Regions from separate parts of the Georgenia soli genome, predicted to be linked through region 2. Evidence: riboswitches for the same ligand, from Rfam matches in the RefSeq annotation. Region 2 holds a riboswitch; the other holds the start of a gene.
What was found. A riboswitch is a leader RNA that binds a small molecule or an ion and turns the genes downstream of it on or off. The one in region 2 is predicted to bind glycine.

Region 1: it holds a riboswitch for glycine, as region 2 does, so the genes downstream of both, ATJ97_RS09675 (DMT family transporter) here and gcvT (glycine cleavage system aminomethyltransferase GcvT) in region 2, are expected to answer to the same signal.

Annotation. Positions count from the first base shown of each region.
Region 1 is NZ_PDJI01000004.1:1,844,983-1,859,909, forward strand. It holds gene ATJ97_RS09660 (very short patch repair endonuclease) at 1-397, shown strand, start outside; gene ATJ97_RS09665 (trimeric intracellular cation channel family protein) at 394-1,119, opposite strand; gene ATJ97_RS09670 (amidohydrolase) at 1,145-2,407, opposite strand; glycine riboswitch at 2,644-2,732, shown strand; gene ATJ97_RS09675 (DMT family transporter) at 2,877-3,896, shown strand; gene ATJ97_RS09680 (hypothetical protein) at 3,943-5,295, shown strand; gene ATJ97_RS09685 (ABC transporter permease subunit) at 5,307-6,245, opposite strand; gene ATJ97_RS09690 (ABC transporter ATP-binding protein) at 6,242-7,174, opposite strand; gene ATJ97_RS09695 (hypothetical protein) at 7,529-7,981, shown strand; gene ATJ97_RS09700 (class II fructose-bisphosphate aldolase) at 7,993-8,832, opposite strand; gene ATJ97_RS09705 (1-phosphofructokinase family hexose kinase) at 8,829-9,767, opposite strand; gene ATJ97_RS09710 (SIS domain-containing protein) at 9,770-10,654, opposite strand; gene ATJ97_RS09715 (DeoR/GlpR family DNA-binding transcription regulator) at 10,709-11,494, opposite strand; gene ATJ97_RS09720 (ROK family protein) at 11,491-12,465, opposite strand; gene ATJ97_RS09725 (carbohydrate ABC transporter permease) at 12,474-13,439, opposite strand; gene ATJ97_RS09730 (carbohydrate ABC transporter permease) at 13,436-14,413, opposite strand; gene ATJ97_RS09735 (extracellular solute-binding protein) at 14,506-14,927, opposite strand, start outside.
Region 2 is NZ_PDJI01000004.1:33,795-48,721, forward strand. It holds gene ATJ97_RS01640 (class II 3-deoxy-7-phosphoheptulonate synthase) at 72-1,424, shown strand; gene ATJ97_RS01645 (molybdopterin-dependent oxidoreductase) at 1,510-2,106, shown strand; gene pknB (Stk1 family PASTA domain-containing Ser/Thr kinase) at 2,108-4,066, opposite strand; gene ATJ97_RS01655 (lytic transglycosylase domain-containing protein) at 4,200-5,714, opposite strand; gene ATJ97_RS01660 (Rv2175c family DNA-binding protein) at 5,900-6,271, shown strand; gene ATJ97_RS01665 (polyprenyl synthetase family protein) at 6,328-7,410, opposite strand; gene ATJ97_RS01670 (DUF4192 domain-containing protein) at 7,600-8,760, shown strand; gene ATJ97_RS01675 (universal stress protein) at 8,890-9,285, shown strand; glycine riboswitch at 9,372-9,459, shown strand; glycine riboswitch at 9,460-9,576, shown strand; gene gcvT (glycine cleavage system aminomethyltransferase GcvT) at 9,628-10,722, shown strand; gene gcvH (glycine cleavage system protein GcvH) at 10,811-11,194, shown strand; gene gcvP (aminomethyl-transferring glycine dehydrogenase) at 11,245-14,094, shown strand; gene ATJ97_RS01695 (RNA polymerase sigma factor) at 14,412-14,927, shown strand, end outside.

The DNA of each region.
Region 1 (14,927 bases), 1.8 Mb from region 2:
GGTCTCGCGGCGGATGTCCGTCGCCGCGCGGCGGGACACCGGGTGCGAGCTGCTGCTGCGCCGCCGTCTCCATGCGGCGGGGATGCGGTACCGGGTGAACTACCCGGTCCCCGGCAACCGGCGCCGGACCATCGACATCGCGTTCACCCGCGCGCGGGTCGCGGTGTTCGTCGACGGCTGCTTCTGGCACGGCTGCCCGGAGCACGGGACCCAGCCGCGCGCCAACGCCGCGTGGTGGTCGCAGAAGCTGGCCGCGAACCAGGCGCGCGACGCCGACACCACCGCCCTGCTCGAGGCCGTCGGCTGGTCGGTGGTGCGGGTGTGGGAGCACGACGACCCCGCCGAGGCCGCGCGGCTCGTGATCGACGCCGTCCGTGCGCGGCGGCCCGCAGGCTAGTCGCGGCCCGGCGCGGGACCGTCCTCGCCCGGGGCGGAACCCTCGCGGCGCCATCGCGGTCGCAGGTTCGGGAGCTGCACGGTGGGCGCGTAGGGCAGGGACCACTGGCGCCAGTGGGCCAGGATGCTCAGGCCGGCGCCGACGACGATCGCCAGTCCCATCCCGAGGGTCTGCTCACCGAGCCCGTTCATGCCGATGACCACGAGCGAGGCGAGCACGGCCGACGTCGCGTACAGCGTGTTCCCGCCGAAGATCACGGGCGGCTGCCCGACGACGACGTCGCGGATCATCCCGCCGCCCACGGCCGTGATGACGCCGAGCATCACGGCCGGCAGCACCCCGAGACCGGCGGCGAGCGCCTTGGTCGAGCCGGTCGCGGCCCAGCACCCGAGCACGAGGGCGTCACCGACGAGGAAGGTGCGCGACCACCACCGCCCACCGAGCGGGATGACGAACGCGACGAGCGCGCCGGACATCGCGGTGCCCAGGTAGTACGGGTCGGTGAGGGCCACCGGGGTCCCGGCCTGGAGCAGGGTGTCGCGCAGCATGCCGCCGCCGAGCGCCGAGACGATGGCGAGGATGACGAAGCCGGCGAGGTCGAACCGCCGCTGGCGGGCGATCGTGCCCCCGAGGACGCCGTTGAGGAAGACTCCGGTGAGGTCGAGCGCCCGGAACACGTCCGGGAGGACGGTGTTGAGCTGCTCCGTCACGTCTGCCGCCACGTCGGACGATCCCCCTCGCCGGCGGCTAGGCCGCGAGCCACGCCAGCGCGGCCACCACGACGGCGGCCGTGCCCGTCTGCAGGGTCGGCTGGATCACCGGCGCGAAGCGGGGCGAGTGGTTGCCGGGGACCTCTGTCGCCAGGGCGCCGCGCTCGGCCGCGCTGCGGTAGAGCTCGGGGTCGGTGCCGCCGAGCGCCCAGTACGTGTAGGGGGCGCCCAGCGCCCGCGGCACGATGGAGAAGTCCTCGCTGGCGGTCTGCCGGCCCACCGCGGTGGCGGCGTCACCGAAGTGCGAGCGGAACGCCGCAGCCACCCGGGCCGTGACGTCCGGGTCGTTGTCGGTCAGCGGGTAGTTGTCGTAGGTCTCGAACTCCGGCTCCTTGGGCGAGCCCGACGCGGCGCACTCGGCGCGCACGATCCGTTCGATGGCGGAGACCATCTTCTTGTGCGTCTCCTCGCTGTAGGCACGCAGGTTCAGCTCGAGCACGGCGTGGTCGCCGATGATGTTGCTCTTCGTGCCGACGGCGATCCTCCCCACCGTCAGCACGGCGAACTCGTCCGGGTTGATCTCCCGGGAGACGACGGTCTGCAGCCGGACGACGATCATCGCCGCCAGCACCGCCGGGTCCACGGAGAGGTGGGGCATCGACCCGTGGCTGCCCTGCCCGTGCACCGTCACCCGCATGCTCTGGCCCAGCGAGAGGAAGGGGCCGGCGTGGGTGCCGACGGTGCCGGCCGGGTAGGTCAGGACGTGCTGGCCGAGGACCGCGTCGGGCTTGGGCACCAGCTGCGCCAGGCCGCCGTCGACCATGCGGCTGGCTCCTTCGGCGAGCTCCTCGGCGGGCTGGAACAGCGCCACGAACGTGCCGGACCAGGACGACCTCGCGCCGGCCATCAGGCGTGCCGCCCCGAGCAGGCAGGCGACGTGGACGTCGTGCCCGCAGGCGTGCATGACGGGCACCTCCTTGCCGTCCGTGCCGACCGCGCGCACCGTGCTCGCGTACGGCAGGCCGGTCGCCTCGGCCACGGGCAGCGCGTCCATGTCCGCGCGGGCCAGCACCACCGGCCCGTCGCCGTTGGTGAGGACCCCCACCACGCCAGTGGTGCCGACGTGCTCGTGCACGTCGAACCCCAGCGACCTCAGCTCCTGGGCGACGATCCCCGCGGTGCGCGTCTCCTGGTGCCCCAGCTCGGGGTTCGCGTGCAGGTCCCGGTACAGGTCCTCCTGCCACTGCCGGATGCCGGCCGCGCCGTCGAGAACGGCCTCGGCGGCCGATGCTGCGCTCATCTCGCTCGTCCTTCCGCCACGCCGTGTCCCCTGCCGGCCGGCCCCGCAGGCCTCGCCGGGAAGGGTTGATGCCTCACTCAGCATGCTCTGGCCGCACAGGCGGCGCATCTCGCCCCGGGCCTGGCCGGCGCCCGCGATCGCCCTATGACGAACCCCACCCGCGCCCGGGGCGTCGCAGTCACCGGACAGTGCCGTCCGGTAAGGCATACTTGAAACGTCCACAACTGAACAGCCACCGAACCGCGGCGGGAGAGTCCCGCATCAGCGGGCGCCGAAGGAGCAACCTCCCCGGGAATCTCTCAGGCCCCAGAACCGCCGCCGGCGAGGCTCCTCTGGAAAGCAGCCCTGACGGGCTCACCGATGGTGCAAGCGGGCCCTGGCCCGCGAAAGCTCTCAGGTCCGATGACAGAGCGGGGAAGACCGCACCCGCTCGTGCGCGCCTTTCGCGCGCCCTGTCACGAGGAGTTCCGTGGCCGTCTCTACCGACACCTCCGCGCCGTCCACCGCCACGCCCGCCCGCGGGCAGCCACGCCCGAGCGACGCTCCCGCAGCGCACGGGCGCAACCGCAGCCTCGGCATCGTCGCGATCATCGTCTCCACCACCGCCATGGGTGCGGCCGGCGTCTTCGGCCGCATGGCGTCTCCCCCCGGGGCCGTCATCGGCGAGGCCCTCACCCTCGGACGCATGCTGGCCGGCGCGCTGGGCATGCTCGTGATCCTCGCCGCCACCCGTCGGCTCGGCGTGCTGCGCCGCACCCGGCTGTCCTGGTCGGTGGTGCTGGGCGGCATCTTCCTCGGGCTGTCGCTGGCGACCTATCTTTCGGCGACCGTGCTGACGAGCCTCTCGCTCGCCGTCGTCCTGCACCTTCTCGGGCCCGTGATCGCGACGGTGCTGGCGCGCGTGCTGCTCAAGGAGCACGTCACCGAGCTGGCCGTCGCCACCCTGACCACGAGCGTCGTCGGGATGATGCTCGCGGCCGGCCTGATCGGCGGGACCAGGCCGCCGGGCTCGGACGAGCAGATCCTCGGGATCGTGCTCGCTGCGGCCTCCGGCGTCCTCTACGGCGCGGCCCTGCTGTGCTACCGCTACCGCGCGGACATGCCCGCCGACGTCCGCAACTTCTGGAACTTCCTCTTCGGCAGCGTCGGTGCCGCGGCGATGGTCGCCGTGACGCGCCCCGACCTGTCCGGCATGACGGCGACCAACTGGGCCTGGGCGGTCACGTTCTTCCTCGTCTGCGGCCTCTTCGCGCTGGGTCTGCTGGTGGTCGCGGGCAAGCACCTGCGCTCCGCCGAGCTCTCGGCGCTGTCCTACTGGGAGGTCGTGGTCGCCCTCCTGCTCGGCGCCGCGGTGTTCGGCGAGTCGATCTCGCTGCTGGCCGCGATCGGTGCCGGGCTCGTCGTCCTGGCGGCCCTCATGCCCCTGGCGGCAGGCTGGCACCGCCGTCGGCAGGCGACGGACGCGCGGGCCGCCGCAGAGGTGCGCTGACGCGTCGGTACGATCGGGCGCCCGCACTCCCCCGATCAGGAGCCCCATGGACCAGCCGTCCCCCTCGCCGCACGCGCTCGCTCCGTGGGAGCCGTTCACGCTCACCGTCCGCCGCGAGGACGCCCCGACCCGCGAGTCCGACGTCGCCGCCGTGCTGCACGCCCGGGGCGTGCTCGGTGCCGTCGTCGACGGTGACGTCGCGGCCCTGCCGGGCCGGGTTCTCGTGCGTGTCGCGGTCGACGACGACGCCCGGGTCGCGACCGCCGGGGCCGACGGCGTGCCCCGGCCGGGCACCGACGTCGACGCGCTGGTGGTGGCGCTGGCGCGGCACCTCCGCGCGACGGTCCTGGTGGACGCCCCGACCACCGTGGGTCCGGGCGGCGGGCCCGTGCTCGCCGTCGGGCCGGACGGCACCCCGGCGGAGCCGGTCGAGCCGGAGCTCGACGAAGCCCCCGGACGGGTGCGGTCGGTGCACGCCTGGCGCGGTGAGGGCCTCGTGGGTGCCCGCGCGCTGGTCGCCGGCGCCCGGCTGCCCCTCACCGCGCACCGGCTCGGCCCCTGGATGCTGGCGGTCGCCGACGACGGCACCTACCTCGAGCCGGAGCCGCCGGGGAGGTGGTCCTTCGGGTTCCCGTACGTGGCCATGAGCCGCAGCGGGGAGCTTCGGGCCGTCACGTACGTGGCCGGGAAGGGCCGCAGGGCGCTGTACCTCGAGCTCTCCTGGGCGCCCCCGATGGCCGCCGTCGTCCCCGCGTCGGTGCCGGAGGGGTCCGCCGCCGAGCGGCTCGCGCAGCGGCTGCGGACCGCCCGGCTCGGCGAGGGCGACCTCCCCGAGCACCCCGACCTCGACCCCGGCGTCGGGAGGGCGCTGGTCGCCGCCGCGCAGGCGCCCGACGGCGACCACTTCCTGGCCGCCGTGGCGGCCGCCCTGGGGCTCCCCGCCGAGATCGCACGGGTGGTTGAGGCTCCCGGGCGGACGGCCGAGGCTCCCGGTGCAACGGCCGAGGTTGCCGGAGCGACGGCCGAGGTTGCCGGTCCGACGACGCGCGGACCGGGTCCCGACGCGGTGTCCCTGCTCGGGCCGGGCGAGCGGATCGAGGCCACCGGCACCGCCCGGCTGATGGGAGCCGCGCTGCGGGACGACCTGGTCCGGGCGCCGTCGGGAAACGACCCGTTCAGCCGGCTGCGCCGGTACCTGCACCGCCGGCCGCGTCTGCACCTGACGGTCGGCCTGTTCGAGCTGTTCGCGGCGGTGATGGTCGGCGCGAGCCTGCTCGGGTTCTGGAGCGACCAGCCGTCGTGGCTGCGGATCCTGTCCTGCGTGCTCCTGGCGGTCGACGGGCTGGGAAACACCGCGATGGCCTGGTGGCGCCTGCGCCGGGACGCCGCCCGGGTGTAGCGCGCCGTTCCTCAGGCGTCCCGACGACGCAGGCTGACCGCCCCCGCCACGAGGGCCGCGACCGCCCATGCACTGACGACCGCCACGCCCTGCCACGGGCTGAGGAGCTCGTTGGTGCCGAGCAGCGCGCCGAGGCTGAGGAAGGACACGGCGGCCGGCAGCGGCAGGACGGCGACCAGGTCCTGCACCCAGTCGATCTGGACGAACTGCAGCACGCCGGGCAGCAGGAGCAGGAGGCCGAGGACGGCGGTGATCGTGCCGGCGGTGTGCCGCACGACCGCGCCCAGGCCGAGCGCCATGAAGGCGGCCGCGACGAAGAAGAACGTCATGCCGCCGAACGCCTGCCAGGTGGTCGCGTCGCTCAGGGACGGCACGAGGTCGTAGTTCCCGAGGGCGGGACGGGCGACCAGGTACGCCCCGACGATGCTCGCCGCGCTGACGACGACGGTCACGACCACCAGCGCGAGCCCCTTGGCCGCGAGGACCGGCAGCCGGGACGGGACGGCCGCGAACGTGGAGCGGATCATGCCCGTGGAGTACTCACCGGTCATGAGGAGAGCGCCGAGCACCGCGATCGTGACCGTGGCGAACTGGTAGCCGCCGATGACGACCTCGGCGCCGTACAGGGTGGCACCCGCCGCGGCCGCGTCCTCGGCGAAGTACTGAAGCGAGGAGGCCTGCGCGAGGCCGAGCAGCGTCATGACCGCGACCGTGATGCCCATGGTCCACCACGTCGATCGCAGCGAGAGCAGCTTGATCCACTCTCCCTTCATCACGCCGAGGAAGGTGAGGCGCGCCGAGCCGTCGAGAGGGACGACGGCGCGGCCTGGACCGGTCGCCCGGGCGCCGGGGCCGGCTGCCGGCGACTCGGCGGTGGGCGACCCCGCGGTGGTCGATCCGGCGGTGCCGGGGCTGCCAGGGCTGGCGGGAGTGGTGGCGGTGGTGCTCATCGGGCGGCCTCCATGGCCTCGTGGGTGGTCTCGGAGCGGTACTCGACGGCGTTCTGGGTGAGGGTCATGTAGGCCTCCTCCAGGCTCGCGCGCTGGAGGGAAAGCTCGTGCAGGACGATGCGGTGCCGGGCGGCGGTCTCGCCGACCAGCTCGGGGGTGACGCCGCGGACCGCGAGCCCGCCGTCGTCCGTGGGATCGACGACGGCGCCCGCCGCGCGGACCAGACCGGCGAACTCCGCGGCCTGCGGGGTGCGGACCCTGACGACGGCTCCGGTGGCGGAGTCGATGACGTCCTGGACGGCGCCGGTGGCGATGATCTCGCCGCGGCCGATGACCACGAGCTGGTCGGCGGTCTGCGCCATCTCGCTCATGAGGTGCGAGGAGAGGAACACGGTGCGGCCTTCCGCCGCGAGCTGCCGGACCAGGGTGCGGACCCACTTCACGCCTTCGGGGTCCAGGCCGTTGACGGGCTCGTCCAGGATCAGGGTGCGGGGGTCGCCGAGCAGGGCCGACGCGATGCCGAGGCGCTGCCCCATGCCGAGGGAGAACCCGCCGACGCGCTTGCCGGCGACGGCGGAGAGGCCGGTCATCTCGATGACCTCGTCCACGCGCCGGACGGGGATCCCGTGGGTGGCGGCCATGGTGCGCAGGTGGGAGCGGGCGCTGCGGCCGCTGTGCACGGCCTTGGCGTCCAGAAGCGCACCCACCTCCTTCAGCGGGGAGCGGTGCTGGGCGTACGGCCTGCCGTTGACGGTCACGGTGCCGGAGGTCGGCCGGTCGAGGCCGACGATCATCCGCATGGTCGTGGACTTGCCCGCGCCGTTGGGTCCGAGGAACCCGGTGACGGTGCCGGGCGGGATGGTGAAGCTGATGCCGTTGACGGCGGTCTTGGAGCCGTAGCGCTTGGTGAGGTTGCGTGCCTCGATCATGGTGAGCCCTCTAGTCGTGGTCGACCGGTCCGCGGCGGCGTCGTGCCCGCTGCACCCGCACCGGTGATGTCGGGACCCAGTCAATTCGGACCGCGCAGTCTGCGGATCGGGGAAGGGCCTGATTTCGCCCCTGAGGGTCGGCGTGCGGGTGTCAGGGTTTCTGCCCGCCGCGTGCAGCGACGACTCCTGGACGGTTCGTGCGGCTCCGCGATGACTCCTGGACGGTTTGCACGTCTTCTGGCCGGTTTGCGGAGGCTCGAAGTGCCACAGACCGTCCAGTAGTGGCGGCCGGCGCTTCGCTCGACCGGGGCCGAAGGCCGCAGATGTCGGGACCGCTCGGGCTACCGTGAGGAGGTGGCAACCGCCATGACGGGTCTCGCGCGGCCACGACGGCGGCTGGCAGCGGCCGATGTGGTCGACGTCTTCGTGTACGTCGTGGTGCTGAATCTCGCGATCGAGTACGTGCCCTCGGTGATCTCGGAGACCTTCACGGTCTCGCTGCTCACCGCGGTGCTCCTCAAGGTCGTCCTCGAGGTGGTCGTCGGGATCAAGAGCCGGCTGAGGGGACGGCTCCGCGCGGCGTCGACCGTCGGGGGCAAGGCGATCGCCGTCGCGATGCTCTGGGTCCTGCTTGTCGGCAGCAAGTTCGTCGTCCTCGAGGTCGTCGACCTCGTGTTCGGCGACCGGGTCAGCCTCGGCGGGTTCGTCCCCGTCACCCTCCTGATCCTTGCGCTGCTGCTGGCACGCGCCGGGGTGCGTCGCCTGGTCGACGCCCCGAGCGTAGGCAGCTCCACCACTCGCGAATGAACGACTGGCCGCTACAGCGCGTCGATGACACCCAGCAGCCGGACGACCTCGTCCTCCACCGCGCGCCGGCCGGCGCCGAGGTACTTGCGGGGGTCCACGACCGACGGGTTCTCCGCGAGGAACCGGCGCACCTCGTCGGTGAGGGCGTGGTTGAGGTGGGTCGCGATGTTGATCTTCGTCATCCCGGCCGCGACGGCGGCGCCCAGCGTCTCGTCCGGCACGCCCGACGAGCCGTGCAGCACCAGCGGCACGTCGAGCGCCGCCCGCAGCTCCGCGATCCGTTCGAGGTCGAGCGCCGCGGTGCGTTCCGTCATCGCGTGCGAGGAGCCGACGGCGACGGCCAGAGCATCCACCCCGGTGGCCTGCACGAACGCCACCGCCTCGTCCGGGTCGGTGCGCACCCCGGGCGCGTGCACGCCGTCCTTGCCGCCGACCTTCCCGAGCTCCGCCTCGACGAGCACGCCCGCGGCGTGGGCCTCGGCGACCACGTCGGCGGTCTGGGCGACGTTCTCCTCGTACGGCAGCGCAGAACCGTCGAACATCACGGAGGTGAAGCCCAGGGCGATCGCCTCGCTGACCAGCTCGCGGTCCTCGGCGTGGTCCAGGTGGACGACGAGGCTTCCCGCCGACTCCTCGGCGACGGCGAGGGTCGCCCGCGCGATCGGGGCGAGCCCCCCGTGGTACTTCACGGCGTTCTGGCTGATCTGCATGATCACCGCGCACCCGGTGCGTTCGGCGGCCGCGGCGTACGCCTCGGCGTGCTCCAGCTGGATGACGTTGAACGCCCCCACGCCACGGCGGTCGGTTCGCGCCCGCCGCAGCAGGTCCACGGGCTCGGTCACGATGGTCATGCGAGGGTCTCTTCCTTCAGGTCGGTGCGTGCGAGGAGGGACGCGGCGAGGTCCGCGTCCACGCGGCCCGCGACGGGCTCGGTGACAGAGGCGGCGGAGGTGGCTACGGCGCGGCGCAGCCGCTCCGGCCACGGCAGCGTCCAGCCCAGGGCCAGCGCCGCCAGCGCCGCGTCCCCCGCCCCGGTGGGGTTCCCTGCGAGCTCGGTGTCCAGGCGGGCGGTCAGCCGGGTAGCGCCGTCGTCGTAGCGCATGCCGTCCCCGCCGTCCGTGATGACGACGGCGCCCGCGCCGAGCTCACGCAGGGCCGCCGCGGCGTCGTGCACGTTGCCGGTGCCGGTGGCTCCGAGCGCCTCGGTCCGGTTGGGCTTGACGAGATCCGCGCGAGCGCGTGCGGCCCACACCAGCGCGTCCCCGGACGTGTCCACCAGCACGGCGGCGCCACCGCGGCGACCTGCGCCGATCAGCTCCGCGAGCTGGTTCTCGGTCGTCCCCGGCGGCAGGGACCCGGAGATCGTCACGACCTCCGGGCCCAGCTCACCGACTGCCTCGGCCACGGTGGCGACCAGGCCGTCCCACACGCCGTCCGGCAGCGGCTCGCCGCTCTCGTTGAAGAGGGTGGGATGGCCCCCGTCCCACCCGGACGCTTGTTCCGGGACCACGGCGACGGACTGGCGGAGCTCGACCCCCGTCGCCACGAGACGCGCCGCCACGCCGTCGTCCGCCAGCGAGGCGGTGAACGCCTGACCGTGCAGCCCGCCGACCGGGGCCACCACCAGGGCGTCGCCGCCGAGGTCCCGGACGACGCGGGCCACGTTGACGCCCTTGCCGCCGGCACGCCCGGTCACGTCCGGGACGCGGTGCGAGGTACCGGGCACGAGCTCGGCCACCCGGTACGTGACGTCCCAGGCCGGGTTGGGCGTGACGGCGACGATCACGGTCAGCCCTGGCTCAGGATGATCGAGCGGGTCAGGTTGCGCGGTGTGTCCGGGTTCATGCCCTTGTGGAGGGCGTTCGCCACCGCGAGGAGCTGGCAGCGCACCACGGTGAGCTGCGGGTCCTCGTCGAACGCCAGCGCGAGGGCGCCGAGCGCCTCGACCTCCTCGACGAGCCCCTCGGGCCGGTCGCCGAGGAAGACGACGGCGGACGTGTCGTCCGTGATCGCCTTCGGACCGTGGCGGTAGTCCATCGCGGGGTAGGCCTCGGCCCAGGCGATCGACGCCTCCCGCATCTTCAGCGCCGCCTCGTGGGCCAGCCCGACGCCGAGACCCCGGCCCAGGAAGGTGAACTGGGTGCGCCCGAGGACCTCGGCCGGCACCTGCCAGTTGACGATCTCCTCGGCCGCCGCGGCCAGCGGCTCGATGTCCTCGCCGAGGCCCGCGCGCAGCAGCGTGAGCGCCGCCGTCGCGAACCGGGTCTGGACCACGGACCGCTCGTCGGCGAAGGGCATGGTGATCACGTCGTCGGCCGCGCTCACGCCCGGGGAGTCGGCGTCGCCGATGATCGCGAGCGTGCGCTGGCGACCGCGCACCTGCCGGAGCAGGTCGAGCACCTCGGTGGTGGTGCCCGAGCGCGAGATGGCGATGAGCAGGTCGTACCGGCGCCCGCTCGGGTACTCGCTCGCCACGAAGGCGTCGGTCTCGCCCTGACCGAGCTCCTCGCGGCGGGCCGCGTACGCCTCGGCGACGAACCAGCTGGTGCCGCAGCCGACGACGGCGACACGCTGCCCCGGCCGGGGCAGGCTCTCCGCGGTGGCGAGGCCGGCGGCCTGCCGCCACACCTCGGGCTGGCTGGCGATCTCGGCGGAGACGAACGGTGTGTTCACGGGTCCTGCTTTCTTTGTGGTGAGGTGCCCCGGGGGCACCAGGTCTGGCAGTGGCTAGACGACGGCGACGTCGATGCCGGCGTCGCGGAACGTGTCGACGGCGGCCGGGTCGGCCTCGGTGGTCGTGATGAGGAGGTCGACGCGCCGGGGCTCGACGAAGGGCGCGAGGGCCGTGCGGCCGAGCTTGGATGAGTCGGCGACGACGACGACGCGGCGGGCGGCCTCGGCCATGAGCCGGCTGATGGCCGCCTCACCCTCGTGGTGCCCCATGGCGCCGTGCTCGACGTCGACGGCGTTGACGCCGAGGAAGGCGATGTCGAGGGTGACCTGGGTCAGCGTGTGGACGGCGAGCGGGCCGACGAGCTCGTACGAGCGTGTCCTCGCCGTGCCGCCGGTGAGGATGATGCGGACGTGCTGGCGGACGGTGAGGTCGTGGGCGATGTTCAGCGCGTTCGTGACCACGGTCAGCCGTTCGCCGTGCCGCAGGTCCTGCAGGTGGGGTTCGGTGGCGATGCTCTCGGCGACGAGGGTGGTGGTGGTCCCGCCGTTGAGGCCGATCACCTGGCCGGGCCCGACGAGCGAGACGGCGTGCGCGGCGATCCGCTGCTTCTCGTCGGCCTGGCGGGCGGTCTTGTACTTGAGCGGCAGGTCGTAGGCGATCGCGGAGGCACGTGCGCCGCCGCGGGTACGGGTGATCAGCTGCTGGGTCGCGAGCTCGTCGAGGTCGCGCCGGACGGTCGCCGGCGAGGCGTCGAGCTCCTCGACCAGCGCGTGCACGGAGATCTCCCCCCGCTCGGAGGCGAGCTCGAGGATGCGGGTGAGCCGGTCGTGGCGGGTCATGACGTCACCCTGGCACGGTGCAGCTCGGCGTAACGCTCCACGGTGGCGGCGTCACCGCGGCCCGCGGCGCGCCACCCGAGAAGCACCGAGCCCCAGGCCCCGGCGGTGCCCCCGAGGACCGCCGGGACGATCTCGGGCAGGCGGTGGACCGTGAGCCGGCGGCGGACGTGCTCGCGGAGCGGGTCGAGCAGGGCGTCCCCGGCGTGGACCAGGCCGCCACCTACGACGACCCGGGAAGCGCCGGTCACGCGGACGATGTCCGAGACGAGCACCCCCAGGCCGTCGACCGCCTCCGCCCACACCAGCTCCGCCGTCCGGTCGCCCTGCAGGGTCCGGTCGAGGACCCCGCGCGCGCCGTCGACCGGCGTGCCGGTCAGCCGGGTGTAGCGCCGGCCGATCGCCGCCGCCGAGGCGAACGTCTCCGGGCACCCGCGCCCGCCGCACGCGCACGGGTCGCCGTCCGTGGTCCCTCCGTGCCCGACCTCGCCGACGTAGCCGCCGGCGACGACGGGCCGACCGCCGAGCACCAGCGCGGCGGCGATGCCCGTGCCGACCGACAGGTACGCGAGGTCCTCGGCGCCCCGGCCCGCACCGAGACGCCACTCCGCCAGGCCGCCGGCACGCACGTCGTGACCGAAACCGACCGGCAGGCCGGTGCGCGCCGCGACGAGGTCGCGCACGGGCAGGTCGGTCCACCCGAGGTTCTCCGAGTGGACGCACACCCCGCGGTTCTCGTCCACCGTCCCCGGGACGGCGAGGCCGACGCCGACGGCGGTGTGGGTGGGCGGGACCGCGGCGAGCGCCGCCTCCACCGCCTGCAGCACGACGGCGAACGACTGCTCGGGGCCGTCCGACGCGCGCGTGGGCGTGCTGGCGCGGTGCAGGACGCCGTCGCGGTCGACGACGAGGGACTTCACCGCGGTGCCGCCGACGTCGAGGGCGACGACCGCCTGGGGCAGGTGCTCGGACATCGCGCGCCCTACTTGATGCTTCCGGCGGTCAGGCCCGCCACCAGGCGCTTCTCGATGAACGCGAACAGGATGACGACCGGGAGGATCGCCACGATCGAGACACCGAAGACGTACTGCCACGCCGAGTCGTACTGACCGACGAACTTGGTCAGCGCGACGGACAGCGGCTGGAGCTCTGCCGAGGTGAGGATGACCAGGGAGGCGGCGAACTCGTTCCAGGCGGCCACGAAGGTGAAGATCACCGCGGTCACGATGCCGGGCCACACCAGCGGCAGGTTGATCCGGAACAGCACCGCGAGCCGGCCGGCGCCGTCCAGCTGGGCGGCCTCGTCGACCTCCTTCGGCACGGACGCGAAGAACGAGTGCATGATCCACGTGCCGAAGGACATGTTGAACGCCGCGTTGATGAGGATCATCGCGAGCCAGGTGTCCTGGATGCCCCAGTCGAGGAACTGCCGGAACAGCCCGGCCACGAGCACGGCCGGCTGCAGCATCTGCGTGATCAGCACGAGGAACATGAAGGTCAGCCGGCCGGGGAACCGGAACCGGGCCGTGTAGTAGGCCGCCGGCATGGCCACGAGCAGCGTCAGCAACGTGGCGCACACCGCGATGACGACCGTGGAGGTCAGGTTCATCGGCAGCGGGGTCTCCGGCGTGGACCACATGGTCACGAAGTTCTCCGGGTGCCACTCCTCGGGCAGGTAGGTGGGCGGCACCCGCAGGATCTCCGGCCGGGACTTGAACGACCCGACGAGCATCACGAGGTAGGGCACGAGGAACAGCAGCGCGACGACCACGCCCGCGACCACGCGCAGCGGGATCGAGGCTCGGGCGCCGGGGCCGCCGTCGTCGTACCGGGAGCGGCGGCGCGTACGCGTGGTGACGCGCGGCACCGTGCCGCTCGGCGCGGTGGTCGGGGAGGTTCCCGGGGCGGTGGTGCTGGGGGCCGGCGTGCCGGCGGGCAGGGCGCTCACTCGTCGATCCCCTTCATCGGCTTGACGATCTTGACGTAGACGGCGATGACCACGATGACGATGACGAGGTTGACCACCGACAGGGCGGAGGCGACGCCCGAGTCGCGCATCTCCTGGAGGATCTTGAACATCAGCGTGGTGGTGGTGTCCGACCCGTACCCGGGCAGCGCGCCCGTGACGATCTTGAGGATCGGGAAGTTGTTGAAGACGTTGATGATGTTGATGATCGTGGCCACCGCCAGCGCCGGCCTGAGCTGGGGCAGGACGATCCGGAAGTAGGTCGCGCGGCGCGAGGCGCCGTCGATGCGGGCGGCCTCGAGCACGTCCTTGCTCACCGACTGCATCCCGGCGAGCAGGGTGTAGGTGGTGAAGGGCAGGGAGACGAAGATGGCGATGGCGATCGCCACGATGAAGGCGGAGGGCATCGACTTGGTGAACCCGAAGTCGGGCGAGTCGATGAGGCCGAGGTCCACGAGGACCCGCTGGAACACCCCGTAGTTCGGCTCGAACCCGTAGTAGACGACCGTGGTGGTCATGACCACCGAGGCCGCCCACGGGACGACGATGGCGAGCCGGACGAGCTGGCGGCCGGGGAACGCCTTGTTGAGAAAGTTGGCGAGCACCAGCGAGATCAGCACCGTGCCGGCGACCACGACGACGACCCACAGCACGGTGCGCAGCAGGACCCCGGGAAGGGCCGGCATCGCGAAGAGCTCCTGGAAGTTCGCGAGCCCGACGCTGCCGCGGTCGACACCCACCTGCGAGATCTCGCGGGTGGCGTTGTACATCATGAGCCCTGCCGGGTAGAGCACGATCGCGGCGATCAGCAGGACGCCGGGACCGATCCACGGCAGGGCGCGCAACAGGTCGCGGAGGCCGGTACCGGTCTCACGCCGACGCTGCGGGGGCGTGACGGCCGGCGGTGCCTCGGCGGCGGCGCGGCTTCGCCCCGGGAGGGTGAGGGTGCGGGCCATGCGCATTCCTTCTCAGAGTCTGGGGCCTTGCGGCCGGGTGGGACGGGGCGCGGCTGCGACCCTTTCGGGTCGCAGCCGCTGGGTGGCTCCGGTCAGGCGTTGTCGGCCTCGGCCTGGATCCCGGCGAGAACCTCGGCCGGGTCGCTGCCGGTGGCGAGCAGACCGATCTGTCCCTGCATCGCCGCCTGGGTGGCGGCCCACGCCGGGTTGGTCGACGGGTAGAACTGGGCGTGCGGCAGGAGCTCGTTGAACGCCGCCATGTCCTCGTTGGTCGTCTGCTCCGCGCCGGACTTGGTGACGGGCAGGAAGCCCTCCGTGTCCACGAACTTGACGTAGTTCTCGGCGTCGTAGAAGAAGTCGAGGAACGCGCCGACCTGCTCGGCCTTGTCGCCCTCGTTCTTGAACGCCATCAGGTGGTCGGCCACGCCGAGGGTGACCTGCTCGCCGTCCTTGGTCGGGATCGGGTGGATCGAGTAGTTCAGCTCGGGGTTCTTCTCCTCGATCATGCCGACGA
Region 2 (14,927 bases):
CTCGGGGAGCCGCGGTGGCCGTTTGATGGACGGTGTCCGTCTCACTTCTCGGCGGCACCTATCCTGTCCGGGTGAGTATCGAGGCAACACCGGAGGTCCTCAGCGGTCTCCAGCAGTGGCGGGAGCTCCCCGCGGCGCAGCAGCCCCACTGGCCGGACCCGGAGGAGCTGCGCCACGTGACCGCGCAGCTGCGCGACTTCCCGCCCCTGGTCTTCGCCGGCGAGGCGGACAGCCTGCGCGACAAGCTCGCGATGGCCGCACGCGGCGAGGCGTTCCTGCTGCAGGGCGGCGACTGCGCCGAGACCTTCGCGGAGTCCACCGCTGACCGCATCCGCAACAAGATCCAGACGATCCTGCAGATGGCTGCGGTGCTCACCTACGGCGCCAGCCTGCCGGTCATCAAGATGGGCCGGATGGCGGGGCAGTACGCCAAGCCGCGCAGCTCCGACAACGAGACCCGCGACGGCGTCACGCTGCCGGCCTACCGGGGCGACGCGGTCAACGGCCACCCGTTCACCGAGGCCGACCGCATCCCCGACCCGCGGCGCCTCCTCGGGGCCTACCAGCGCTCGGCGACCACGATCAACCTCGTGCGCGCGTTCACCAACGGCGGCTTCGCCGACCTGCGCCGGGTGCACCAGTGGAACCGCGGCTTCACCGCCAACCCGGCGTACGCCCGCTACGAGGTGCTCGCCGCCGAGATCGACCGCGCCATGCGCTTCATGCGCGCCGCCGGCGTCGACTTCGAGGCTCTGCGGACCGTCGACTTCTACACCTCGCACGAGGCGCTGCTGCTCGAGTACGAGGCGGCGATGACCCGCATCGACTCCCGCACGGGCGACCCGTACAACACCTCCGCGCACTTCCTCTGGATCGGCGAGCGCACCCGCCAGGTCGACGGCGCCCACGTGGACCTGCTCTCCCGCGTGCGCAACCCGATCGGCGTCAAGCTCGGCCCCACGACGACGGGCGAGGACGCGCTCACCCTCATGGACAGGCTCAACCCCGACGGCGAGCCCGGGCGCATCACCTTCATCACCCGGATGGGCGCCGGCAAGATCCGGGACGTCCTTCCCGGTCTGGTGGAGCGGGTGACCTCCGACGGGCGCCCCGTCACGTGGGTGTGCGACCCGATGCACGGCAACACCATCACGTCGCCGTCCGGGTACAAGACCCGCGAGTTCGCGACCGTCCTGGACGAGGTGCACGGGTTCTTCGAGGTGCACCAGGCGCTCGGCACCGTGCCGGGCGGGCTGCACGTCGAGCTCACCGGCGACGACGTCACCGAGGTGCTCGGCGGCAGCGAGGAGGTCGACGACGCCGCGCTGGCACGCCGGTACGAGACGCTCGTCGACCCGCGGCTGAACCACCAGCAGTCGCTGGAGATGGCCTTCGACGTGGCCGAGATGCTGCGCGGCCACTGAGGCCTCGCCAGGGACGACGACGGCAGCCGCAGGGGGAACGGTGGATCACGACGGCGGGCGCCACGGGCACAGCATGGGCGAGGGCATGGCGCCGGTCCCGCGCCTGCCCGCCGACCGCTTCCTGCCGCCCGGCCAGCGCCTGGTCGCCGAGGCGCCGGTCATGCACTACGGGCCGGTCCCGCGCCGTCGTCCTGAGCGCTGGCGCCTCACGGTGGGCGGCGCGACGGCGGACGGCGCCGAGCACGCGCTGACCTTCGAGCAGGTGCTCGGCCTGACCCCGCTGGAGGTCGTGGCCGACCTGCACTGCGCGACGGGCTGGTCGGCGGTGGACGAGCGCTGGTCCGGCGTGGCGGCCCGCGACGTCGTCGAGCTCGCGCCGCCGCGCACGGACGTCGAGCACGTCCTGGTCTTCGCCGAGTACGGCTACGCGGCGACGGTGCGGCTGGAGGACCTCGTCTCGCCCCGTGCCGTGCTCGCGACCCACCGCCGCGGCGAGCCGCTCAGCGACGAGCGCGGCGGACCGCTGCGGCTGATCCTGCCCCACCTGTACTCCTGGAAGGGGCCCAAGTGGGTGCGCGGCTGGAACTACCTCACCGAGGTCCAGCGGGGGTTCTGGGAGGAACGCGGCTACCACCTGCGCGGTGACGCCTGGCGCGAGGAGCGGTACTCGTACCAGGAGTGAGTCAGACGACGGTCAGCGTGATGACGCTGCCGCGGGGGAGCCTGGAGCCCGGTTCCGGGTCCTGGGCCCGCACGGTGCCGAAGAAGCCGCCGAGCACCTCCTTGACGTCGACCCGGAAGCCGGCGCCCTCCAGCGACTGCGTGGCCTCGTCGACCTGACGGCCGACGACGTCGGGCACCTCGAACAGCTCGGGGCCGAGGGAGACGGTGAGGTCGACCGCGTCACCGCGGTAGAGCTGGCCGGCGCCGGCCGCGGGGTCCTGGGAGATGACGGCGCCCTCGGGGACGGTGTCGGAGTGCGCCTCAGCGACCTCGCCGACGGTGAGCCCGGCCGACTCGAGGGCGGCGACCGCATCCCCCTTCTGGCGGCCGGTCACGTCCGGCAGCTCCACCGGCTCCCGGCCCGCGGAGACGACGAGGTCGACCGGGGTGTCGTGCGGCACCGACTCGCCGGCGGCGGGCGACGAGGAGATGACCGCCCCGGCAGGCACGGTGTCGTGGTACTCCTCGCCGGTCTCGCCGACCTGGAGCCCCTCGGCCCCGATCGCCTCCGTCGCCGCGGCGACGTCGGAGCCCGCGACCTCGGGCACGGTGAGCATCAGCACCCCGAGGGAGACCGAGATGCGGACCTGCCCGCTCTTGTGGACGTCGACGCCGGGCCCCGGGTCGGTGGAGATGACCTGGCCGGCGGCGACGTCGTCGTGGTGCGTCCGGCTCACGACCGGCTCGAGGCCGGCCTCCCGGACCTGGGCGACGGCCGCGTCCTCCTCGAGGCCGACCACCGCCGGCGTGGCGACCGTGGCGCCCGGGCCGACCTGGAACCACCACAGCGCACCGGCACCGGTGACCAGCACCAGCGCCAGAAGCACCGCCAGCACGCGGGGCCAGGCACGGCGACGAGGCGGGGGCTGTGCCGGCGACGCGGGCTCGGTGCGGGTGATGGCGCCGATCGGCAGGGCGATGGTGCCGGCCGTGGGGGCGACCGTGGTCAGGGCCGTGTCGGTGCCGGGCCGGGTGGCGTCGTCGTGGTCGTGGTGCCGGTCGTCACGCGCCGCTCCGGTCACGGTCTCGCCCGGGGAGGGCGCGACGGCGGCGCGGCGGGAGAGCGTGGCGGGATCGAGCGCGGCGGCGCAGCGCCTGACCAGGGTCAGCGCGGCGGCCGCGTCCTCGGGGCGTTCGTCGAGCTCGCGTGCGGTCAGCGCCGCGACGAGCTCGTCGACCTCCTTGGGGAGCCACGGGACGACGGCGGAGGGCGCCGGCACCCGGCCGTTGACGTGCTGGAAGGCGACCCGGATCGGGGCCTCACCGGTGAAGGGCTGGCGTCCGGTGACCAGCTCGTACAGCAGCACACCCACCGCGTAGACGTCGGCCCTCGGGTCGGCGCGGCCCTCGGTGACGATCTCGGGCGCCAGGTAGGCGACGGTGCCCAGCACCGTGCCGGTCGACGCGGCCGTCGCCTCGGTGACGGCCCGGGCGAGCCCGAAGTCGGCGACCTTGGCGCGGCCCTCCGGCGTCAGCAGGACGTTCTCCGGCTTGATGTCGCGGTGCACCAGTCCCGCCCGGTGGGCGGCGGCCAGCGCGTCGAGCACCTGGTCGGTGAGCGAGAGCGCCTCGCCGAGCGGGAGGGCACCGTCACGACGCAGCAGCGTGCGCAGGTTGGGCCCGTCGACGTACTCCATCGTCAGGTAGCTGGCCTCGCCCGCGAGGCCCTGGTCGTGCACCGCGACGACGCCGGGGTGCGTGAGTCGGGCGGCGGCGCGCGCCTCACGCCGGAACCGGGCGACGAAGTCGGGGCTCTCGGCCAGGTGCGCGTGCATCACCTTCACCGCGACGGTGCGGTCCAGGCGCCGGTCGGTGGCGCGGTACACCGTCGCCATCCCGCCGCGCGCGATGCGGGAGGTCACCTCGTACCGGTCGTCGACCAGGTGGCCGATCATCGGGTCGAGGGTCGCGGCGTCCACGACGTGAGGGTAACCGCCCCGGGTCGGCGCGGGCGGTCGGCATGCCGTATCTCACGCCGGACGGGGTGTGACGACGAGGGCCGGGCCCCGTGGCCCGGCCCTCGTCCCGGCGTCCCGGACGCCTGTGACGACGTCAGAAGCGGTTCATGTGCGCCTTGACGTTCGCGACGTACATCTTGGTGTCGGAGAACATCCCGTTGCGCTTCACCGAGCCGGCGCCCTGGTAGTACCCGGCGATGCCGGTCTCCAGGTCGGGCGCCGTGCGCTGCAGCTGGCGGATGATCGCCACGCCGGCCACCACGTTGTCGTACGGGTCGAGCAGGTTGAGCTTGCGGCCGACCAGGTCGGACGCCCACTCCCCGGAGGACGGGATGACCTGCATCGTGCCGATCGCGTTGGCGGGGGAGACGGAGGCGTGGTTGAAGCCGGACTCCTGGTACGCGTGGGCCTGCGCGAGCGCGGGGTCGACGCCCATCTGGGCGGCGACCTGGGCCACCAGTGCCTGCATGTGCGCCCGCGACGGCACGCCGGTGGCCAGCAGCGTGGCCTTGTTGGCGTTCGCCGAGGCGACGGTGGCCTCCGGGTAGGTCCGGCCGAGGAAGGTGCTCGGCACGAGGGGAGTGGAGGTCGGCGTGGTGGACGGCGTCGCCGCCGCCGTGGAGGGGACCTGGAGCTTCTGGCCCACGTAGATCAGGCCGGACGCGCTCAGGCGGTTCGCGTCGATGACGGCGGAGACGGTCGTGCCCCACTTCTTGGCCAGGCCCGAGACCGTGTCGCCGGAGCGCACGGTGTACGTCCCGGAGGAGGCGCCGGCCGGCGCCGGGCTCGTCGGCGCCGCGGGAGCCGGCGCGGCGGGGGAGGAGGCGGCGGAGCCGGGGAGCACGAGCTTCTGCCCGACGTAGATCAGGCCCGACGCACGCAGGTTGTTCGCGCCGATGATCGCGCTGACAGTGGTGCCGTACTTCTTCGCCAGGCCCGAGACGGTCTCCCCGGCACGGACGGTGTGGCTGCGCGTCGCGACGGCGACGGGGGCCGGGGCCGGGGCCGTCGGGACGGCGGTGGCACCCGGGGCGGAGGAGCTGGGCAGCGCGGCCACGCCCGAGAACGTCAGTCGCTGACCCACGTAGATGCGGTCCGGGGAGGACAGGCCGTTCGCCCGGACGACGGCGGACACGGTCGTGCCGTACCTCTTCGCCAGCTCGGAGACGGTCTCGCCGGCGGCGACCGTGTGGGTGACGGTCGCACCCGCCGTGCTCGCCACGCTGACCGCGGGGCGCGCGCTGGGGGCCGCCGCGGAGGGGATCTTCAGCATCTGCCCGACGCGGATGAGCGCGCGGGAGTCGAGGTTGTTCGCGCGGACGATCGCGCTCACCGAGGACCCGGTGCGGGCGGCGATGTGGGAGACGGTGTCGCCCGACTGCACCCGGTAGGTCATCGTCGGCGTCGACGTGCGGGCCTGCGGGGCGAGCGCGGTGGCACCGACCGTGGCGCCGTGCACGCCGGCGCCGGTCGGGACCGGGGCCGCCTGCGCCGTGGCGGCCGGGACCGCGACGCCGACGGCGGTCGTCGCGGCGAGGGCCAGACCGATACCGGCCCGTCCCGCGTGGGTGCGGGCAGTGGTGCGAGAGGCGTTCTCGACCTTCGACATCGATCCTCCAAGGAACGTGCACAGGGGGACACCGGCTCGCAGACGCCCGAGTCCCGTTGTCCGGGGCTTCTCGTGTGAACTGTGTTGTCGGTGGTGCACATGTGACTGATGAAACGAGTGTGACACTAGCGACTAGTGTGGCGTGTCGACAACCGCTTGTCCGAATATCCGAATAGGCTCCTCCCGTGAGCGTCGTGCCTGAGGAGCCTGCCCGTTGGTACTCCGTGCCCGAGGTGGCCGAGCTGATCGGCATCCGGCTGCGGGACGTGCGCGCGATGCTGCGCGACCACAAGCTGCTGGCGGTGCCCCGTGGACCGAACGACGCCCTGTCGGTGCCGGCCGAGCTCCTGCTCGGCCCGGACGAGCAGGACGGCCCCGGCCCGCTGCCCGCGCTGCGCGGCACACTGATGGTGCTCGCCGACTCCGGCTACGACCCGGAGGAGTCGTTCCGCTGGCTGTACACGCGGCACGACGAGCTCGACGAGACGCCGATCGCCGCCCTGCGCGCGCGCCGCACGCACGCGGTCCGGCGAGCCGCCCAGACGATCGCGTTCTGATCGCGGACTGACCGTCGCACCCCGCCCGCGGTACCGCGGGCGCGGCCGGGCGACGCTCAGGCGGTGCGCCGGGTGAGGGCGTCCGCCAGCTCGCGCAGGAGAGCGTCCGCCCTCGGGGGCAGCGATGCGGCCTCCAGCGCGGCCAGGCCGGCGGCGTGACGCTCCGCGATGAGCCGCTCGTGCGCCTCGACGGCGCCGGTCGCCCGCATGACGTCCTGGAGACGGGCGACCTCGTCGTCGCCCAGGTCCGGAGCGCCGACCCGCTCCTGGACGAACGCCCGGTCGGCCCCGTCCGCCCGTTGCAGGGTCATCGCCAGCAGGACGGTCCGCTTCCCCTCGCGCAGGTCGTCGCCGGCGGGCTTGCCGGTGGTGGAAGGGTCCCCGAAGACGCCGAGCTCGTCGTCGCGCAGCTGGAACGCCTCGCCGAGCGGCAGCCCGACGGCGGAGAGGGCGGCGAGGAGGTCGTCGTCGGCGCCCGCGAGCGCGGCACCCGTCACGAGCGGGTGCTCCACCGAGTACCGCGCCGACTTGTGGCGGACCACCTGCAGCGCGCGGGCGAGCGAGGCCTCGCCGTCGTCCTCCCAGGGCTGGGCCTGGGAGCGGATGTCGAGGTACTGCCCCAGCGCCACCTCGGCCGTCATGGCGTCGTAGATGCGCCGCGCGCGCGGACCTGCCGCCGGGCCGGCCGCCGCCTGCGCGGCATCCATCTCCATCGAGGACAGCGAGAGCAGCAGGTCGCCGAGGACGATGGCGCCGGCCTGGCCGTAGGCGTCGGCGCTGCCCAGCCACCCGCGCTCCGCGTGCTCGCCGGCGAACCGGCGGTGGGCGGCGGGCATGCCGCGGCGGGTGAGGGAGTCGTCCATGACGTCGTCGTGCACGAGCGCCGCCCCCTGGAACAGCTCCAGGGCGCTGCCGGCGAGCACCACCGGCCCTTCCAGCGGTGCCGAGGAGGCGCAGGTCCACCCCGCGCCGCACAGCAGCGCCCGCAGCCGCTTGCCGCCGCCCAGCAGGGACCTGGCCGGGGCGAGGAACTCGCCCAGCGGTGCGCCCACGTCCGCGAAGGGCGTGGTCCGCTCGTCGAGGGCGGCCAGGACGCGCGTCGAGACGGCGTCGCGAAGGTCGGTCAGAACGCTCTGCATGCCCCGACCCTATGCGGACAGGACCGGGTCGGACGTCCGGTCGGGAGTGAGGTTCGCCCGTGCGGCACGCCCGACGGGACGCTGTGCACAGCCGTGGCCTGAACGGTGCTCCGTGCACAGGCAGGGCCGCGGCACTGCCTGTGCACAGGGCGCGGGCGGGCCGGCGCCCGCCTCGGGCTGGATGGCCCCATGACCACCGCACAGACCATCCGCCTCAGCGAGTCCTGCGACCTCCTCGCCCTCGTGCCGTACCGGCTCGGCTTCCACCCCGCAGAGTCCGCCGTCCTCGTCACCCTGACCGGCACGCCACAGGGCACGCGCCGGGTCGGGCTCGTGGCACGCATGGACCTCAGCGACCTCGACGAGCCCAGCAGGGGTCCCGCGGCCGCGGCGGTCCTGGCGGGCCACGTCGCCGCGACGGAGCCGGACGAGGGGCTCCTGGTGCTCTACACCGACACCCCGGACGACTCCGGCCGGCTGGAGGCCGTCGTCGCCCACCTCACGGACGCTCTGGACGCCGAGCTGTGGCCGGTCGCCCCCGACCTCGAGACGTGGGTCGTGGGCCCGGACGGCTGGGCGCACCTCGACGCGTGCGACTGCTGCCCCGCCGCCGGTCGCCCCCTCGCCGAGCTCTCGGCGTCGGCGGGGGCCCTCGCGATGGTCGTCGCCGGGTACGGCGCCACCGGCCGGCGGTCCGACCTGGGGGTCGAACGGGTGACGGACACCGACGCGCTGGGGGCTGCGCACGTCGCGGCGGAGGAGGAGCGGCGACGCCGGGCGGCGGTGCTGCGCTCCTGCGGCGGTGCGCCTCTCGTGCGCGGGGCGGCGTTCGGCGTACCCGGCGCCCGGCCCGCCCGCGACCAGCTCCCGCTCGAGCGCTGGCGGGAGGACGCGGCACGCCTGTGGGACGGTGCGGTCGCCAGCGCCGGACCGGGCCCGGCCGGCGGGGCGTCCGCCGAGGCGCTCGGCAGGCTCCTCGTCGCGCTCGGGGACAAGGTGGTCCGAGACGCCGTCGTCGCCGCGGCCATGGTGGGCGGGGGCGCGTGCACGGCGGAGTTCCTGGACCCCGACGTGGTCGTGCGCGCCTTCGAGACCGAGACGCCGCCGGACCTCGGTGCCGTCGGCGCCGCGATCGCGCTCGCCCACCGGGTAGCGGCGCACGCACCGCCCGGCGACGGCGGCCCGGCCCTCGGCCTGCTGGCCTACCTCGCGTGGTGGGGGAACGAGGGGGCGCGGGCCGACGTCGTCGCGCGGCAGGCCCTCGCCGAGGAGCCCGGGCACCGACTGGCCGAGCTGGTGGTCGCCGCGCTCGACGCCGGCGTGCCGCCCGCGTGGGTGGGGCGTCGATGACGGACCCGTCCCGCAGCCGCTCTCCCGGCCCGCCACGCGCTCTCCGGGTCCTGGCCGGGCCGCCGATCGGGTAACGTCCCCGCCACGGTCACCGGGGGCCGCCCTCTCGGCGGCAGGAACGGAGCAGGTATGGCGGTCGTCGTGGGTTACGTGACCACGAAGGAAGGCTCGGCGGCGCTCGACGCGGCCGTGACGGAGGCCCGACGGCGGGACTCGCGCCTCGTCGTGGTCCTCGCGCGCCGCTCGCAGGGCGAGGAGAGCTCGACGCTCGAGGCCGAGGCCGACACCGTGCGCGACCTCCTCGACGACGCCGACATCGCGTACGACATCCGGCAGCTGCGCCGCTCCGAGGATGTCGCGGAGTCGCTCGTCGCGACCGCGGAGGAGGTCGGCGCCGAGCTCATCGTCATCGGACTGCGCCGCCGCTCGCCCGTGGGCAAGCTCATCCTGGGCTCGAACGCGCAGCGCATCCTGCTCGACGCGCCCTGCCCCGTCCTCGCCGTCAAACCCGTCAGCGCCCCCTGAGGCTGCCCGCCCCGCGGGCGGTGGTAGCGTGCAGCCACGCGGGAGCCGGTAGTGGGCGCCGCCACAAACTGCATATCGGGCCGTCATGAGTCGGCACGGGAGAGTCGTCCTCGCGACGCACCGAAGGAGCAACCGCCCCGGCAATCTCTCAGGTTCCAGCACCGTGTCGATCAGGCCACTCTGGAAAGCAGTCCCACGCGCGGCCTCGTGCGGCGCGTGACGGCTCACCCACGGTGAAAGGGATCCACGGGGATCCCGAAGCTCTCAGGTAACCAGCACAGAGGGGGAGCCGTTCGACGTGCGCGACCGCGCACCGGCCCGACGACCGACGGAGCTCCACGCATGACCACCGACCTCCTGCGCACCCCGCTCTACCCCGTGCACCGCGACGCCGGCGCGGCCAGCACACCGTTCGCGGGCTGGGAGATGCCGCTGCGCTACACCTCCGACCTCGCCGAGCACGCCGCGGTGCGCGAGCGCGCCGGCCTGTTCGACCTGTCCCACATGGGCCAGATCGAGGTGTCCGGCCCGGGGGCGGCGGACGCGCTGGACCACGCCCTCGTCTCCCGCAGCTCGACCCTGGCCGTCGGGCGGGCCCGCTACACGATGATGGTCGCGCCCGACGGCGGGGTGCTGGACGACCTCATCGTCTACCGCCTCGCCGAGACGGAGTTCCTCGTCGTCGCCAACGCCGCCAACCGCACCGTCGTGCTCGACGAGCTGACCGTCCGTTCCGGCGAGCGCGTCCACATCGCCGACCGCACCGAGGCGCGTGCGCTCGTGGCGCTGCAGGGCCCGGTCTCCACCGAGGTGCTCCAGCGCGTCACCGACGCCGACCTCGGAGCGCTGCGGTACTACGCGTCGGCCCCCGCCGAGGTCGCGGGCGTGCCCGTACTCCTCGCCCGTACCGGCTACACCGGCGAGGTGGGGTTCGAGCTGTCCGCCCCGGCCTCCTCCGCCGTCGACCTGTGGACCGCGCTGCTGGAGGCCGGCTCGGACGCCGGGGTGGTCCCGTGCGGGCTCGCCTGCCGCGACACGCTCCGGCTCGAGGCCGGCATGCCCCTGTACGGGCACGAGCTCACCCGCGACGTCACGCCCTACGAGGCCGGGCTGGGCCGCGTCGTCGACCTCGAGCATGACTTCGTCGGCCGCGACGCCCTCGCCCGGCGCGCGGAGAACCCGACCGGGACGACGCTCGTCGGTCTCGCCGGGGAGGGCCGGCGCGCCGCCCGCGCGGGCAGCGCGGTGCTCGACGGCGACGGCGAGATCGGCACGGTGACCTCCGGCGTCCTGTCTCCCACGCTCGGCCGCCCGATCGCCATGGCGCTCCTCGACGAGGCCCGCGCCGCCGTTGGGACCGTCCTGGAGGCCGACGTGCGCGGCCGCCGCCAGCCCATGACCGTCGTCGACCTCCCCTTCTACCGCCGGCCCCGATGACCCGGCGCACCAGACCTGACGGCGCCGCACGGCGTCCGTCCCGCACCTCGTCCCCGACCAGTCATTCCCGCACCGAACGGAGCCACCCGTGAGCTACCCCGACGACCGCCAGTACACCGCCGACCACGAGTGGATCGCCGTCGACGGCGACACCGCGCGCGTGGGCATCACCTCCTACGCCACCGAGGCGCTCGGCGACGTGGTGTACCTCGACCTGCCCGAGGTCGGCGCCACCGTCTCGGCCGGCGAGTCCTGCGGCGAGATCGAGTCCACCAAGTCCGTCTCCGACCTCGTGGCCCCCGCCGGGGGCGAGGTCCTCTCGGTGAACGAGGCAGCCGTCGACTCGCCCGAGACCGTCAACTCCGACCCGTACGACGAGGGCTGGCTCTACACCCTGCGCGTGACCGACCTGCCCGAGGGCCTCCTCGACGCCGACGGCTACGCCTCGCTGGTGGAGGGGCAGGGCGCGTGAGGGCGTTCTCCGACCGTCACATCGGGACCGACGCCGGCGCGCAGGAGCAGATGCTCGCCGCCGTCGGCGTCACCACCCTCGAGGAGCTGGTCGAGGCGGCCGTCCCGGACTCGATCCAGGACGAGGGCGCACCCGCCGGCCTGCCCGAGGCCGCGTCTGAGCACGAGGTGCTCGCCCGCCTGCGCGGCCTCGCCGCCCGCAACACGGTGCGGACCTCGATGATCGGCCAGGGGTACTACGACACGCTCACCCCGCCGGTCATCCAGCGCAACGTGCTGGAGAACCCCGCCTGGTACACCGCCTACACCCCGTACCAGCCCGAGATCTCCCAGGGCCGCCTCGAGGCGCTGCTGAACTTCCAGACGATGGTCATCGACCTCACCGGCCTGGAGGTGGCCGGGGCGTCCATGCTCGACGAGGCGACCGCGGCCGCCGAGGCGATGCTGCTGGCCCGCCGGGCCACGAAGGGCGCGGGGGGCCGGTTCGTCGTCGACGCGGACACCCTCGCCCAGACCCTGGCGGTGCTGGAGACCCGGGCGGCCCCGCTCGGCATCGAGCTCGTGCGCGCCGACCTCGCCGAGGGGCTCGACGGCGTCGACCTCGACGGCGTCTTCGGCGTGCTCGTCCAGCTTCCCGGCGCGTCGGGGCGGGTGCTGCCCCGCTCGGTGCTCGACCGGGTCGTCGGCGCCGCCCACGAGGCCGGCGCGCAGGTGGTCGTCGCGGCCGACCTGCTGGCGGCGACGCTCCTCACGCCCGCCGGCGAGCTCGGCGCGGACATCGCAGTCGGCACCACCCAGCGTTTCGGGGTGCCGCTCGGTCTCGGCGGTCCGCACGCCGGCTACCTGAGCGTGCGCAAGGGCCTGGAGCGTCAGCTTCCCGGCCGGCTGGTCGGGGTCTCCCGCGACGCCGACGGCGACACCGCGCTCCGGCTCGCGCTGCAGACCCGCGAGCAGCACATCCGCCGGGAGAAGGCCACCTCGAACATCTGCACCGCCCAGGTCCTGCTCGCCGTCATGGCCTCGATGTACGCCGTGTACCACGGGCCCGACGGGCTTCGGGAGATCGCCGAGGGCGTCCACACCCGGACGCGCGCGCTCGCGGCCGGGCTGCGGCGGGCGGGGGTCCGCCTCGCCCACGAGCACTACTTCGACACCCTCGAGCTGGACGTGCCGGGGCAGGCCGAGGCCGTGCGCCGGGCGGCGCTGGAGGAGAACATCACCGTCTGGGTCGAGGACGGCGACCGCGTGCGAGTCTCCGTGGACGAGGCCACCACCGACGAGGACGTCGCCGCGCTCGCGGCGGCGGTCGCCCGGACGGTCGGGGCTGCGGCCGACGCCGCCCCCGGCGGCGGTGCGGACGACATGCGGCCCGAGGAGACGGCCGGGGGGGCCGCCGAGGTGGCCCTGCCCGCGGACATGCGCCGCACCAGCGAGTACCTCACGCACCCCGTCTTCTCGAGCTACCGCACCGAGACGGCGATGATGCGCTACCTGCGCCGGCTCTCGGACAAGGACTACGCGCTCGACCGAGGCATGATCCCGCTCGGCTCGTGCACGATGAAGCTCAACGCGGCGGCCGAGATGGCCGCGATCAGCTGGCCGGGCTTCGCCCGCATCCACCCCTTCGCGCCGGCCGAGGACGTCGAGGGCTACCTGGAGCTGATCCACGACCTCGAGCGCTGGCTGGCCGCCGCCACCGGCTACGACGCCGTGAGCCTGCAGCCCAACGCCGGCTCGCAGGGCGAGCTCGCCGGCCTGCTGGCCATCCGGGGCTACCACCGCTCCCGCGGGGACTCCGAGCGCGACGTGTGCCTGATCCCGGCCTCCGCGCACGGCACCAACGCGGCGTCCGCGGTGCTGGCCGGCCTGCGCGTGGTCGTCGTGGCCACCGACGAGGGCGGCAACGTCGACGTGGCGGACCTGCACGCCAAGATCGAGGAGCACGCCTCCCGGCTCGCCTGCATCATGATCACCTACCCGTCCACCCACGGGGTGTACGAGGAGCAGGTCCGCGAGGTCTGCGAGGCGGTGCACGCCGCGGGCGGCCAGGTCTACATCGACGGCGCGAACCTCAACGCCCTCGTGGGGCACGCCCGTCCCGGCGCCTTCGGCGGGGACGTCTCCCACCTGAACCTGCACAAGACCTTCTGCATCCCCCACGGCGGCGGGGGCCCGGGCGTCGGGCCGGTCGCGGCGCGGGCGCACCTCGCGCCCTTCCTGCCGGGCCACCCGCTGGCGCAGGACGGCGACCGGCGCTCCGGGGCCGTCTCCGCGGCGCCGTACGGCTCGCCGTCGATCCTTCCCATCAGCTGGGCGTACATCGCGCTCATGGGCGGGGAGGGGCTGCGGCGCGCCACCGGAGCGGCGGTTCTCGCCGCGAACTACGTGGCCGCCCGGCTGCAGGAGTACTACCCGGTCCTCTACCGGGGCGAGAGCGGCCACGTCGCTCACGAGTGCATCCTCGACCTACGGCCGCTGCGGGCCGCCACCGGCGTCACGGTGGACGACGTCGCCAAGCGCCTCATCGACTACGGCTTCCACGCCCCGACCATGAGCTTCCCGGTCGCCGGCACCCTGATGGTCGAGCCGACCGAGAGCGAGGACCTGGCCGAGCTCGACCGGTTCTGCGAGGCGATGGCGGCCATCCACGCCGAGGCGCAGCAGGTGGCGGCCGGTGCCTGGCCGCAGGAGGACAACCCGCTCGTCAACGCCCCGCACACGGCGCAGATGCTGACGGGGGAGTGGGACCACCCGTACACGCGGGCCGAGGCCGTCTACCCGGTGCCCTCGCTGGTCGAGGGCAAGTACTGGCCGCCCGTGCGACGCGTGGACGGCGCCTACGGCGACCGGCACCTCGTCTGCGCGTGCCAGCCCGTCGAGGCGTACGGCACGACGTCCTGACGCGGACGGCGGACGGCGGCCGACGAGCTACCGACGGCGCCCCGGGCGGTCCGTGAGCGGACCGCCCGGGGCGCCGTCGTGCCGTGCGCGCGGGCACCGTCGTCGCGCACGCACAGGGATACGGGCCCGACGGAGGGCATAACCATGGGGGTCGCGACGTTGTGACGGGTGCGGCGGGCAGCCGGGCCCGCCGATCTCGGATGTCGCCACGACCACGAACAAGGGTGCCGGGCTGGCTCGCCGAGGCTATAATTATAGGGTTGCGACGGTCTGAACGGATCGATCGTCGGCCCCCGCACCCCGCCGAAAGGTTATTCGTGACGTCCTCCTCTGCCTCCAAGACCACCTCCGCCCGCAAGGCGGGCCAGCCCGCTGAGGCCCCGGTGGACCAGGCTGCGCCGGCCGAGACGGCCGCGGCGCGGAAGGCGACGTCGAAGACTGCCGCCAAGAAGGCGCCGGCCAAGGCCCAGCCCGCGGAGCCCGCCAAGTCCGCCTCGCGCGCCAAGAAGGGTTCGCTCAAGGCGGTGCCCGACGTCGCCGAGGAGCCCGAGGCCAAGGACGACGAGACGCCCGCCGGCGAGACCGGCTTCGTCGTCTCGGACGCCGACGACGACGACGCGCCCGTCCAGCAGGTCGTCACCGCCGGGGCCACCGCGGACCCGGTGAAGGACTACCTCAAGCAGATCGGCAAGGTCGCCCTGCTGAACGCCGAGCAGGAGGTCGAGCTCGCCAAGCGCATCGAGGCCGGCCTGTTCGCCGAGGAGAAGCTGGCGGCCGAGAGCGAGAACCTGGCACCGAAGCTGCGCCGCGAGCTGCAGTGGATCGCCAACGAC